DNA from 2 places in the Paenibacillus sp. YAE3 genome. Region 1 is predicted to be linked to the other one. Evidence: riboswitches for the same ligand, from Rfam matches in the RefSeq annotation. Region 1 holds a riboswitch; the other holds the start of a gene.
The links. A riboswitch is a leader RNA that binds a small molecule or an ion and turns the genes downstream of it on or off. The one in region 1 is predicted to bind cyclic di-GMP.
Positions count from the first base shown of each region.

Region 2: it holds a riboswitch for cyclic di-GMP, as region 1 does, so the genes downstream of both, AC27KL_RS24220 (DUF8202 domain-containing protein) here and AC27KL_RS23785 (Ig-like domain-containing protein) in region 1, are expected to answer to the same signal.

Region 1 covers NZ_BAAIYF010000015.1:31,515-39,805, reverse strand. Annotated here, with positions in the region: gene AC27KL_RS23790 (Ig-like domain-containing protein) at 244-3,357, shown strand; cyclic di-GMP riboswitch class I at 3,565-3,665, shown strand; gene AC27KL_RS23785 (Ig-like domain-containing protein) at 4,031-8,053, shown strand; gene AC27KL_RS23780 (class D sortase) at 8,133-8,291, shown strand, end outside.
Region 2 covers NZ_BAAIYF010000016.1:353-7,091, forward strand. Annotated here, with positions in the region: partial or broken gene AC27KL_RS24220 (DUF8202 domain-containing protein) at 1-2,410, opposite strand, end outside; cyclic di-GMP riboswitch class I at 2,687-2,776, opposite strand; gene AC27KL_RS24225 (S-layer homology domain-containing protein) at 3,060-4,478, opposite strand; gene AC27KL_RS24230 (cadherin-like beta sandwich domain-containing protein) at 4,524-6,641, opposite strand.

The sequences.
Region 1 (8,291 bases):
ATATTGGCGGCGAAGGAATGATCGCCCTGTCAACGATCAAAGCTTTCGAATTAAGTATGATTTGGGGGGAGACAATTGCACAATGACCGCTCTACGAAGCGAACCAATTTATTAAAGCGTCTCTTTATTCAGTTTTCTGTACTTTTGCTTATCCTTAGCGTGGGACTCCCTTTATCGCCAGGTGCAATTCATGCAGCAGGGATATTAACGATTAATAAAATTGATTCGTATGGTATTCAGGGGATGACACTCTATCAATTTGATGGCAATAATCCAACTGCTAATCCCAAGGCTAGTGTTACTATAACAGGTGTTGCCGAAAATACTGGCTTAAACGGATTGGCAGTAGCAATGAATGAGAAAGCTTTTTATGCAGCTACTTATTCTTACATCGATAATATTTCCAAAATTTATAAAATTAATGAAAACGGAACAGCCCAGCCTGTATCACAAGTAGAGGGTATAGCCGGAAGTTCTGTCATTTTTGAAGGGAAATATTATTATGTATATGGACTTAACGGTAAGGTTTATATAGGAAGCTACGATTTAACTACGGGACAAAAGCAATCAAATGAAGTAACGAATTATAGTTTCCCGTCATACCGGGATATGGGGGGCGATTTGGTTTTTGATAGTAATGGTTATCTATGGTTTTACGCAGGAAACTCATTAGTTCAGTTGGACCCAAGAACGTCTACCATGGTTCGCAGTGTCGCCATATCTTCCCCTGTCGAAGCCGCCGGGTTCAGAGGAATGAGCTTTTTACCTAACGGCAATATATTCATTGTTAGTGGTCAGAGTAATCCGAGATTCTATATACTTAACCGTGATACTTTGAGCACCACTTACATCGGAGAAATGACGGGGGGATTGATTTATGATCTAGCATCGGAGGTTACGCCGAAGTTCGATCCTAATCCTCCTGAACTTGAATCTCAGAAAAAGGCAGCCATTCAACAAAAAGCGACAGGTAACACGGATACGGTCCACCCGGAAGTAGGAGATACGCTTTTATACACGATAGAGAGCCGGAACAAAGTGGCTAACAGCTTCATTAGTAACCTTGTTATCTCGGATATAATTCCATCAGGGCTACAGTATGTCCCGGGCAGCTTAAAGGTGGACGGCGTGTCTGTCACTGATGCTGAAGGGGACGACAAAGGGCATTATGCCTCAGGCAAGGTAGTCGGTCAGTTTGGTATCATTAAAGATACCGCATCGCACACCGTTACGTTTCAAGTGACAGTGCTGCCGGGCCAGGCAGGCAAGGACATTGCAAATACGGCAGCGGTTGGTGGGGACAATATCGACGTTCCGGACAAGCCGACGACGACGATCAACATTTATCCGCGGGTTCCCGTACTTGAATCCGATAAAAAGTTTGCACTTCAGGAAAAAGCGGCTGGAAACATGGATACGGCCCATCCGGAAGTGGGAGACACGCTATTATATACGATTCAAACCCGAAACGCGGCAGCAGATAGTCAGGTCACGAATCTGGTGATCTCCGACGCGATCCCGGCAGGTCTGGAATATGTTCCGGGCACGCTTCGCGTAGACGGCACAGCGGTGACGGATGCCGAAGGCGATGACCAAGGACATTATGCTGCAGGTCAGGTTGTCGGTCAGTTCGGAGTTATTTCGGACACCAATTGGCACACGGTCCAATTCAAAGCAATGATCCAACCAGGCCAAGCTGGCCAAAGCATTCGCAACGTGGCCGAAGTGACTGGCGACAATATCAATACTCCAAGTAATCCGGGCGTGGAAGTGAGCGTATACCCACCGGCCAACCGGCCGCCAATCGCATCGGATCCTAAAGAAACGACTTGGAAAAACACGCCGGTGACTGGAAGCGTGTATGGAGTAGATCCTGATGGTGACCCGCTGACCTTTACCAAAGGAAGCGACCCTTCCCACGGTACAGTGACGGTGAATCCGGATGGAACATGGACGTACGTTCCAGATCTCGATTTTACTGGAACGGATAGCTTTGAGGTTACGGTGAGCGACGGCAAGGGCGGAACCTCCACCTCAAAGGTGACCGTGAACGTAACGGAGCCGCCAAATCTGCCGCCAGAGAGCCGCAATGATACCGTAACGACGGAGCAGGGTACGACGGTGTCCCGCAGCGTGTATGCAACCGATCCTGACGGTGACCCGCTTACATTCACCAAAGGAAGCGATCCAAAGCATGGGACCGTGACGGTGAGTCCGGACGGAACGTGGGAGTATATACCGGACTCGGGATATAGCGGCCCGGATATCTTTACGGTCATCGTAAGCGATGGCCAAGGCGGATACACGACCTCGACCATTACGGTTAACGTAACGGACAAGCCGACTCCGCCAACGAACCGTCCGCCAACCGCTTCGGATGAAACGGTAACGACGGAAAAAGGCAAATCCGTAACGGATACCGTTTACGGCACCGATCCGGATGGCGATTCATTAACGTATACCAAAGGCAAAGATCCGGAACATGGTACGGTGACGGTGAATCCGGATGGCACATGGACCTATACGCCAGAGCCTGGCTATGTAGGCGGAGACAGCTTTACGGTGGTCGTGGAGGACGGTAAAGGCGGTCAGACGGAGGTTACGATCACGGTTGACGTGAAGGAACCTGCGACGAACCCTGGCACGAACCCAGGTACGGATCCAGGAACAAGCCCGGGAACCGATCCGGGAACAAGTCCGGGCACTACGCCGAATCCGGGCACGGACCCAGGAAAACCAAATCAAGTACCAAGCGTTCCTTCCTATAATGCGGAGACGACGATCAACACGCCGGCAACCGGAAAAATAGAAGGTACGGACGCGGACGGCGACAAGCTGACGTATACGAAAGGAAGCGATCCGAAGCACGGCAGCGTTACCGTGAATCCGGACGGAACGTGGACCTATGTACCGGACCGTGATTATACCGGCAGCGACAGCTTTACGGTGATCGTAAGCGACGGACGTGGCGGCACGACGACGTCCGTGGTGGCGGTCGACGTGAAGGGAACCGGTACTGAACCGGGAACAACGGTTCCAGGAACTACCCCTGATCCGACCAAACCGGGAACCGGCACGACGCCAACGAATCCGGGAAGCGGAACGCCGTCGAATCCAGGACCAGGTACGACGCCAACAAGACCTGGAACCGGAACGGCTCCGGATGCGGGCGACGGATCTGGATCTCCGTTGGAAGACAACGGAACCGTTGCCGGGGAGTCTGGCAAAGCTCCTTCGCCGGGAGAACAATCCGGCAGCAAGCTGCCGAATACGTCGACGAACGTTTACAACCTAGGGTTCATCGGCATGGTTGTACTGCTGGCAGGACTGCTTTTATGGAGACGACGTAAGGCGTAAAGAAATTACACTTTTTAATACGAAAAGGGTTCAGGCTGTCGAGAAGATCTCGACAGCCGTTTTTATGCTCATGTGATTCGAACACGCTTCCTAGAAACGACAAAAACGAAGAAAATATTGCAAAATGAGACTTTAGACCCTAACTTACAATGCATATATATTATATTTTTAAGTAAATGTTAAAAATTTCAACTACATAGAGTCTCGTACGACTAATGGCAAACCCATTGAAAAATGGGGACGCAAAGCTACAGGGGCTAAGGGATTTGCAGACAATATGCAAATGCTACTGCCAGCCAGCTGCCGAATACGACGGAAATCTCCGTCTGGTTTGCTTTTGGACGGGGATTTTCTTTTTTGAATATTTAAAATTTTAACTATTTTGATAGCTGGGGTAAGAAGCCCTGTCTATAGATAAGAGAGCCTGCAAGGAGGGGAGAGCCATTGGAGAGAACTACGAAACGTTCGTCGTAGAAGGAGGGGAATGAACGAGGCGACGAGAGCCAGTATATTGTGAATGTCTCTCTCTACTACATACACTTCAAATCGTGCCAAAACAATCCGCCCCCAGTTTTTGCGATATGGATGAGTATGGATTATCGACGGTCATAAAACTTGCTTACAGCCCTGGAACGGCTTCAAAGCCTTCCTGCTGGAAGAAGGGAGGAGAACAATGAAAAGAAAATCGATAATCAATGCAATGGCTGCTTTGATCATCGCGTGCAGCCCGATGCTACCGTTAAACGGTCAAAATGCTGAAGCAGCTGCAGCAGATGGTAAATGGCTAACGTATAAATACGACGGGTTTCCCCAAGATACTTTCGACCAGTCATTTGCCATCGACGGCACTGCCGAAGTTCCCCAGGGAACGAATTTTGTGCGATTGACGCCGGATCTTACAGAAAAGTATGGAGCGATTTTTAACAAAAATACGCTTTACCCTAAAGACAACTATTCATTCAGCACGGCTTTCTCATTTAAAATGAGTACAGGCAACGCAGGCGCAAGTGACGGATTGACCTTCACGCTCCAGACAGGTACAGGCACTCAAAAAGCCAACGGAGGCGGGTTGGGATATTACGGGATTCAACCGAGTTTTGCGGTTAAATACGATACTTTTCTAAACACGGTTTATAACGATCCTTCAGCCAATTACATTGGACTCGCGGAAAATGGGTCGGTGACGAACCAGGTTGGTTCTGGCAGATATACGGATTTGGACCAGTATAATAGGGACAATGGCACCAACTTTGTTCTATCTAACGGGACTACGTATTATACATGGATCGATTATGACGGTTTAAACAAAAATGTTCAGGTTCGCCTGGGCACTGCCCCGGATCGGGCAAGCTCAAAAGTGGTACTGGATGTAAATAATGTGGATCTTGGCGCTATTTTTGCCGGACAACCTTATTATGCCGGTTTTACCGCCTCTACGGGATACCCGAATAATGAAACGCATGATATCTACAGCTGGTATTTCAAAACCGAGTACGCGCCGATCGAGACGCTCGATCCGCAAAATGATTACTACCAAAACCAGCCGCCGACAGCGTCGGATATGAAGGTCACTACGGAAAAAAATAAACCGAAGACCGACGTCGTTCAGGGCACCGATCCGAATAATGACACGTTGACCTATACCAAAGGCACGGATCCAAAAAACGGCACGGTGACGGTGAATCCGGACGGAACGTGGACTTACACGCCGAACCAAGACTATATCGGCCCGGATAGCTTCACTGTGATCATGGATGACGGCAAAGGCGGCAAAACGGAAACGACGATAACCGTTGATGTCACCGAACCAAGTAAACCACCTGGCGTATGTGGACCAAGAGTGGCGTTAACTAACGGCAGCTTTGAGCAAGGTGCTCCCAGAGGAACTGCTGTTGATGGATCGGGGCTTTATTATTATGAACGCGATGTGCCTGGTTGGAAAACAACGGATGATGCTAAAGGGCAACCTATCATTGAGCTTTGGAACTGGGAACAGAAAATCCCTTCAAATGTTCAGAGCTGGCCAGCACCGCCTGATGGAAAGAGATGGGCAGAACTCAATGCTTTTGAAAATGGGATGTTATACCAGGATGTGAAGACAACGCCTGGACAAACCATCTATTGGCGTCTATCCCATATGGGCCGGTGGGGGGTTGACACCATGCAGCTTCGCATCGGTGCAGCAACGGCTAGCCCTTACGATACCCTAGTTCAAAGACAAATGAGCGATGGAAACACTGCTTGGGGAACCTATACAGGAAGCTATACGGTTCCCGCTGGTCAAACGGTAACTCGCTTCGGTTTCGAGGCTGTGAGTACTTCTACCGGAGTTATAGGAGCAGGCAACTTCCTCGATGATATCTTTCTGGGCACCGCCCCTTGCGGGGTTGTAACCAAGTCAGTATCCCCGGCAGATAACGTAAAAGAGGGAGATACCTTAACGTATTCGGTCAACTTTAAAAACGATGGCGGCGACGAATCGGCCAACACCGTATTTACGGATAATATTCCTGACGGAACTGAATACGTTCCTGGATCTTTGGAGATTGTATCGGGCCCGAATGCCGGGAAGCTGAGCGATAAAAGCGGCGATGACCAAGGAGAGTTTCTGGCAAACGATAATCGGGTGGTCGTTCGTTTAGGAAACGGAGCGAACGAAAGCCAGGCAGGCAGAATCCCGAACATCGATGTTCTGCCTGGAGGAACGACCGTCCAATTCAAAGTTAAAGTGCTCTCGAAGTACAAAACGACTACAGTAGCCAATCAGGCGACCGTAGAATACGACAATTTGCTGTCAGGGAATCATGAAACCCGGAATTCCAACGGCGTTACGGTCGATGTTAACCGTCCGCCGATTTCGCCGGATTTCGAAGAAACGACATGGAAGAACACGACGGTGACCGGAAGCGTATATGGCGTGGACGCAAACGGCGATCCGCTGACGTTCAAAGAGGGAAGCGGTCCGGCAAACGGTACGGTGACCGTCAATCCGGACGGATCGTGGACATACACCCCTAATCAGGATTTCGTCGGTGAAGATAGCTTCACGGTTATAGTCAACGACGGCAAAGGCGGAACCACCACCTCGACGGTGACGATTCACGTAGAGGATCCGCCAAACTACCCGCCGGTAACCGATAATTACAACGTAACGACAGAGAAGGACAAGTCGGTAACAGGCACGGTGTATGCAACCGATCCCGATGTAGGAGATACGTTGACGTTCGCCATCGAAACTGATCCGAAGCACGGCACGGTGACCGTGAATTCAGATGGGACATGGGAGTATAAACCGGATCCGGGATATGTCGGCCCGGATATCTTTACGGTCATCGTAAGCGATGGTAACGGAGGGGTTACGACTTCGACCATCACGGTAAACGTAACGGACAAGCCGAACCAAAAGCCGGTGACGAAGGATGACAACGTAACGACAACGAATGATACGCCGGCCACCGGCAGAGTAGATGGAACAGATCCGGATGGCGATCCGCTGACCTTCACCAAAGGAAGCGATCCGCAGCACGGCACAGTCACGGTGAATCCGGATGGATCGTGGATCTATGTACCGACGCCGGGTTATGTAGGCGAAGACAGCTTTACAGTGATCGTGGATGACGGCAGAGGAGGCAAAACGGAGTCGAAGATTACCGTCGGTGTGACGGAACCGGACAAGCCGACTCCGCCAGCGAACCGTCCGCCAACCGCTTCGGATGAAACGGTAACGACGGAAAAAGGCAAATCCGTAACGGATACGGTTTATGGCACCGATCCGGATGGCGATCCATTGACGTATACCAAAGGCAAAGATCCGGAACATGGTACCGTGACGGTCAATCCGGATGGAACATGGACCTATACGCCAGAGCCTGGCTATGTAGGAGGAGACAGCTTTACGGTGATCGTGGAGGATAGCAAAGGTGGAAAAACCACGGTGACGATCACGGTCGACGTGAAGGAACCTGCGACGAACCCTGGCACGAACCCAGGTACGGATCCGGGAACAACCCCGGGAACCGATCCGGGAACAAGCCCGGGCACTACGCCGAATCCGGGCACGGACCCAGGAAAACCAAATCAAGTACCAAGCGTGCCTTCCTATAATGCGGAAACGACGATCAACACGCCGGCAACCGGTAAGATAGAAGGTACGGACGTGGACGGCGACAAGCTGACGTATACGAAAGGAAGCGAACCGAAGCACGGCAGCGTTACCGTGAATCCGGACGGAACGTGGACCTATGTACCGGACCGTGATTATACCGGCAGCGACAGCTTTACGGTGATCGTAAGCGACGGCCGCGGCGGCACGACGACGTCGGTGGTGACGGTCGACGTGAAGGGAACGGGTACTGAACCGGGAACAACGGTTCCAGGAACTACCCCTGAGCCGACCAAACCGGGAACCGGCACGACGCCAACGAATCCGGGAAGCGGAACGCCGTCGAATCCAGGACCAGGTACGACGCCAACAAGTCCTGGAACCGGAACGGCTCCGGATGCGGGCGACGGCTCAGGATCTCCGTTGGAAGATAACGGAGCCGTTGCCGGGGAGTCTGGCAAAGCTCCTTCGCCGGGAGAACAATCCGGCAGCAAGCTGCCGAATACGGCAACGAACGTTTACAACCTAGGGTTCATCGGCATGGTTATTTTGCTGGCAGGATTGCTTTTGTTATGGAGAAAACGTAAGGTATAATCGTTATATCTGATATGAAGAAAACACTTTTCTGCGCGAAAGGTGTTTTCTTCTATATGAAAAGGCAGGGGGGAATAATTTGAGGAAGAAAGCGGGAGCCGTATTGATGGCCCTTGGGATCCTTATTGTATCCATTGCCGTTTACCAATACGTTGAACATCAGATCCAATTAAAAAAGGCGCTGGCCCAGGCAGAGGCTTTGGTCGGCTCAAAATCCGACGAGCTTCCGGTAACGAAG
Region 2 (6,739 bases), on a different contig from region 1:
CACCGTTTGTTCCTTTTATGTTACCTTTAGAAGCCAGATAAGACACTTCAACAATATCATCAGATTTAATATCTTCAGTTGTCTTCAAGATTAATGTCTTGCCATCTGTTCCTATTTCGAAGTCATTAATCGAAAGCTCTTTCGCACCAATTTTAACCGTAAGACCAGTTAAATCAGTTAGTTCAATCTCTTGATCGAAGGTTAGAGTAATCTCTTTCCCACCAGTTGTAACCTCTTCAAGAGTAGCTGTTTTCACTTTTGGCGCTTCCACACCATATGTGAAGAACTGTCCATTCGTTAATCCATCCGATACTGTAGCTACATAATATTCTACACCGTTAAGATCTTTGATCGCTAATTCATATCCCTTAGCGGAATTAAAATCTGCCTCACTATTACTTACAAGCAACTTTTTTCCGGCAGGAATAGCACTTGTAGGGATTGCTACTTGAACTTGACCAACTGCACCAGTGTTTTGTACCTTCCATACACGCTGGGCATGGTTTACATTTCCAATTTGCTGGTCAAAAACAAGCCCTTTTCCATTATCGCCCCAGATCAGATATTGCTTATCTGTAAGCAGATTAGTATTAAGCGCGTTCGTTTCAGCCAGTTCGCCGATACCAATCGCTACTTGGTCACCTGTATTAATGCTACGGCTTTGCTTTTGATACAAGCTCCCCGCATCATCACGGCCAATACCTGCAATATTTTTCGTGTAATTTGCATCTGCTACCCACACTTGGTTACCAGCAGCATCATAATAGTTACTCTTACCATCATTTAACGTAATACCGTACTTCAGAGCAAGGTAACTTTCTACCTTATTACGTTCCTCAGGCGTGGCTTTTTTATTTAAGACGATAATTTCAGCAACATTTCCGTTAAGGTAAGAAGGAGTGGTATTATCAGATCTTCTGCCTATCTGTGGTACTCCAATCATAGGATTTTCGAGTCCAGGTACTGAGTTGGTGAGCGCTGGACTACCATTTTTTCTGTATATACTACCTTCTTTATCACGAGCTGCATTCCATAAACCGTATTCCCCATTTTCAGGAGGACCCGCTTCCATATATTTACCTGCGCTGTTCTGTGCATCAGATAGAGGGAAGATTCCGGTATAAAATTTACTTTGGTAAGAAAAGAAGAAATACATGGCCTGGTGGCTTATACCCGTTTGTACTATTGGAGAAAGGATAGCGCCCCGATCCGTCCCCTTATCTCCATTCCATGCGGCTACGGTATATGCTTCCGTCATGTTAATCTCGGTATCGCCCCGCAAATACCCGTTCTTACCAAAATTAACGACAGGGTTAAAGTTTACACCATCCGATTGATAGGTTGGTGCTGTTCCCACAATAGAAAAACTATTCTTGCCAATCTGATCTTTCCAACCTGGAAGCGTACCGTCGCCACCGGCTGTTACACCGTCATCTGCTTTTAGCCATAAGGATACATTGCTACCTTTTACCCCGCCAGGCGTCGTTTTCCATACTAAAGTATTGTTTTCTCCATAACTTGCAAGAAGACCGCCTGAGTCTGCAACCAGATTTTCGATCCCTTTCAAATCTCTGGAATTTGCTTGTCCAAACTGTTTTCCCGGAATCATACGATTTTGTGCGGTAATACCCGCTTGCCCGGTAAAGTCTCCACTTAGAGTAATATTTTTAGAACCTTCCAGATAAACGTTTCGCTCCGATTCCCCAAACGTATTCCCAGTAATGACTGCATTGCCTGAAAGGTCAAACTCACCAGCTTTTACTTGAACTCCACCACCACTATTCCCAGTGATTTCGCCTCCAGTCATAGTGAATCTTGCACCAGCTATATTAATAAGGACCGCACTTGAATTCGCATGCATATTACCTGTAATTTTTCCACCATTCATTTCTAGGACCGAAGTTTGGTTTAGGAGAATGATTGCGCTTCCTCCTATAGTGTCATAATTGTTGCGTAAAATAGTGTCTTTTTCAATGGTCAGTTTTGAACTACCTATATTAAATATCCTTCCATCTACTAATTCACTCCCACCGTCAATAACGATATTTTTCAAAGTAAGGTGACCGCTATTAAGACCAAAAAGTGTTTTTGAACCGCTGCTCTTTGAACCACGATGAATCACAGCAGGCTTATCGGCTTCAGGGTCCGTAGTAATCGTAAACTTCTTGGCAGCATTCATATCAAAGGGTGGTGGCAATGTGATATCGTCCTTGACATATATCGTTCCCCCGTTATCAACCTCTTGATAGGCTTTGTTCAATGTCTTATAAGGATTCTCTTTAGTTCCATCCCCTGTGCTATCATTGCCGCCACTAGCTACATAAACTTCCGAAGAAGCAGCATAGCTGACTGGAGTCCCTAAGCTTGCCCCTAGACCCGTGAAGACAAGAGAAAAAATCAGGAACATCATCCCTATTTTCCGTAATCTAATGTTGTTGCTTAGCAAATAGATCATTCCTTTCTTGTGTAAAAGTTATCAATGCACTCTTTTAGCTACCCTTGTCCACCTCTTTTTTCACTTTTTTAACTGCTATGTCAGGATCACACGAGCTGCAGAAATCAATTGGCAGAAAACCGATAAGGATTACGGCCGGTCCTTACAGCAACGGGCTCCTTCAATAGAATACCTAAAAAAATAAAAACTCCATCCAATAGCAAGCGCCAGTAGACGGAGTTTTCCGTCGTATTCGGCAGCTGGCTGGCATAGGCACTTGGCTCCCTTTAGCCCCTTTAGCTTTGCGTCCCCGATTTTCAAGCGGGTTTGCTCTTTTCGTACGAGTGTATATATGTAAGATTTGCAGTAAAACTTCCTATTTGTTAGCCTTCCTCAAAATCATAGGCTAATCTACTAACCTCAATGTTGTTGAATTTTGTCGGATTTAGTACTTTAGTAGCTTCTTTTGACATTATATGAGACAATTCTGAATATTTTCTGAATCGGTCTGGTTTTAGAAGAGTCTCCTGCTATTAAAGAAGTTGTTACCAGAAGGAATTACTAAACAGATAAAAAAACAACCATTGACGACTTGTCGTCATCAATGGTTGTTTGCGTTGCTTCATTACTTGTCAATCAGGTTCGTTACTTTCAGCATTCTTGCCATCAGTGCAGTGACTTCCGCACGCGTCATTCCTGCTTTCGGGCTCAGATGCTTAGGTCCATTGCCTTGGATAATTCCCGCTGCGATCAGCTGGGCAACATCCGCTTTCGCCCAAGAAGCTACTTTATCCCCATCCGCATATGGTGCCAGCGTAGAAGCGATTTGCTCCTGATTCGGCACGTTTACGGATTGAATCAAGCGGTATGCACGAGCAATCATGGCAAAACCTTGCTCTCTCGTGATTTGCTGTCCGCCTTTGAAGTTGCCGTCCTCATATCCGCGAACAATATCAAATTCATCCGCGAGCGCTACAGCATTCCGATACCATGCCGTCGACGGCACGTCAGGGTAGATGTTTTGCGGCGCGTCCTGACGCATCAGACCTAGGCCCAATACGACGATTTCAGCGAATTCGGAGCGTGTCACATATCGGTTTGGCGAGAACGTATTGTCGCCGTTGCCTTTCAGGTCGAGTCTTGCGGCAATGTTGTTTACGTCCGCTCTGCCCCAATGATACTGGACATCCTCGAAATCCTGCGGATTCCAAATCACCGAATAGGTACCGCTGCTGCGCAAATCATTGATGAGTGCGAAATACCGGTTATTCACCTTCGTGACGACCGTCGGCACATGGAACACGCTGCCGTCCGGGTTCACAATAACGCCTGTCGTGATGCGGTTCGGGTCGATGCCTTCCGGAAGCGCGATGTATTTCGGCGCATACCCGTTCAACAACCCCGCTCTATCCGTTTTCCCGCCGTGCATAAAGCTCAAGTCAAGATCTACCGGATGCACAAGCAGTTCATAACCGCCTTGAGCTGCCTTCTCACGGGCAAGCTTGGCCAGATCGTCCGCAGAACGTTTGATTTTGATGTTAGCGGCAATATCGCTGAGCGGCGCGTTGCCGAATTGTTTGCTAATGGCATCCACATCAAGCTGTCCTGCAGGAACCGGATAAATCGCCAGCACATCTTCAATTTCCAGGCTGGAGCCGGTATCGGCGATCTTTTTCAAGCCTTCAAGCGTCAATCCTCGAACTTCAACATCGCCCTTACCCGGTACGCTGATGCCGAGTTTATGTCCTTTACCGTCCGCCAGAATGCCGGACAGCTTGTCCTTATCGATCGTAACCGTCGCTTGGTCACCGTTTACCGTACCCGAAGCAAACGATACATTCGAACCGTTATCGGTTGTGATGATGTTCCCCGGTTTCACAGGGTCTGTCGTTGGTGGTGGAGTTGTATTGCCTGTGCCCGAGTTCCCGCCATCGGTGCTGCCGCCGCCAGTGTTGCTGCTGGTTTCTCTCGTTACCTTCACGGTATATTCTTTGAAGCTGCCGTCTTTACCGGTAACTTTTACGACAATGTTATTCAGACCCACATTTAGCGCGAGATCATCGCTGATCTGACCACTAGGGACTTCTTTCTATTCCCCGTCATTTACGCGAATTTGAATCGTAGCGTTTGGATCCAGTGCCTTCGGCGTCAATTGAATCTGATACACGCTGTTACTTACGCTCATCGTGTAGGTATCCTGATTCGGATCGAAAGCCGGAGACAGACTTCCTACAGAAGGAACTAACGATTCCAATTTATTGGCCGCGTTTCCGCGAACGATGGTAATGGTGTACTTATCGATTTCCTTGCCAGCCTTATCTTGAACACTAACGATAATCGTGTTGTCGCCTACATTCAATGGAAGGTTACTCCACTCATCGGCAGAATACTCCGTGTTGTTCACGTATACCTTCACCTGAGTCTCGTCCGGATGTTTCGCCTTCGGATCCAGACTGATAGCGTATACGTCGTCCGTTACCGTAGCTTGATAATGCTTGTATTTCTCCAAATCAACATCCGGAGTCAGATTGATCGGCTTTTCCTGACCGTCTTCGATCAGTCCAGCAAGCTTCAGTCCATCCAGCTCCCCGCCTACCTTCACCAGATTCTTCTCAGCCTCTTGCAGAGCAGCCAAAGCCTGGTTTACCTGATCCTGGGTCGCACCAGGATCACGCAGTACGCTTTCTGCTGCATCAAGCGCGCTAGTCAGATTGTTCCAGCTTGCCGAGGTGTAGTCGGACCCGGTCAATTCGCTTGCAGCGATCTTGCCGTTGATTTCCTCCGCTTTCTGTTTCAGCGCGGATTTGTCGACAACGTTTGTCGTATCCACAGTAATGTCTCTTGACACTTTCGATACTTTGCTGTCTTTCTCAGCTGTCACTTCAATGGTGTACTTTCCGTCAGACAAATCTTCCGATGGTGTAAAGCTCCAGTCGCCGTTTCCATCTACAGTGGCTTTTCCTCCGGCATTTGGAACCACGTTGCCATCTTTGTCTTTGATCACTACGGTGACTTCCGTACCTGCTTCCGTTTTCCCTTTGATCGCAGGTTTCGTTACGTTCACCGTACCACTTGGTTCAGTGATCTCTAAGGCTGGAGAAGGAGGAGGTAAAATCTCATTCTCTGTCAGTGTAATTAACTTGAACCCAACAATTTTTCCATTTGAATCAACCTCATAGACGCCAACATATTTGTTCGTGTTCGCATCTACACCTTTGAGGTCAGAACCCGAGGTGTATTCTTGAGCACCCGCTGGAACATCTTCCCCTTGAAGCGGAAATGGGAGAAGCGTGTCAGAAACAAGCACCATCAAAGAATTTCCACTCTCAGGTGTGGCTGTTATTTTCGTTCCGGCTTCAGTTCCCTTAACCGCTGTAGCTTCCAGTGCTTTTGCAGGCGTGATGGCTCCATCCCAGAATTTAATAGAATACACCTTGCCGCCTTCTGGTCTCTCAACCCCCATAGTGGGAAGATCATCATGGAAAAAGCCGAAGCGAATTTTCCCATTTTGCAACTCAATTGGGGTAGCTTTTCCACCTGAATCGTTAATTTCAATTTCCTTGCGAAATTCCCCGTTAATCATCATATAGGCAGTAAACATTTTCGAATCATTATTTCTTGTAGCGATAATGTCGACAATTTGCTTTGGTTCAGCAGTTGTTGCTCCTTTTGTACCTACATTGTAAAACATCAACTTTCTGTCGCCATCACCAGTAAAATAAAATCCTTCTGTAGTCGTTTTATCCTTATAATCAATGATTTTGGTCCAATTAGGATTAAACTTGTCATAAGAAAAACGAACCCCTACTGAGTAACTACGAGAAATATCTTTATCAACGACTGGATCGATGTCGAGCGTAAATCCGCCACCTTTTTCATCTTTCCCTTCATTAATTGCCGTCCAATACCAATAGCTGCCGGCACTGTCCGCTCCGTACCCTTTCGTAGCGTTGCCATACATTCGAGTCTTACCATTAAAGGTATGTTCACCGGACACCTCTTCCAGTTTCGAGTGACCCAGTTTATCAACAGGCAACCCTCCATTTCCGGGGTCCCTAAACTCATAATCCACAATAAGATTAGGCGCTGAATCAGCCGCCTTCGCTACCGATGCGAACGCAGCTGGGAAGCCGCCAACCACAACGATGAACGCGAGTAAAACCATAAGCTGTTTCTTCCAAAATAACTTACTTCTTCGTGCTAACAATCGATCTCAACCTCCTGTTTCATTTCGTACCTCCCAGCAGTTGCGGGAAGATTCGAATTTTCTTAAATATCTTGGGACTTTTGCTCTACTCTATCTAC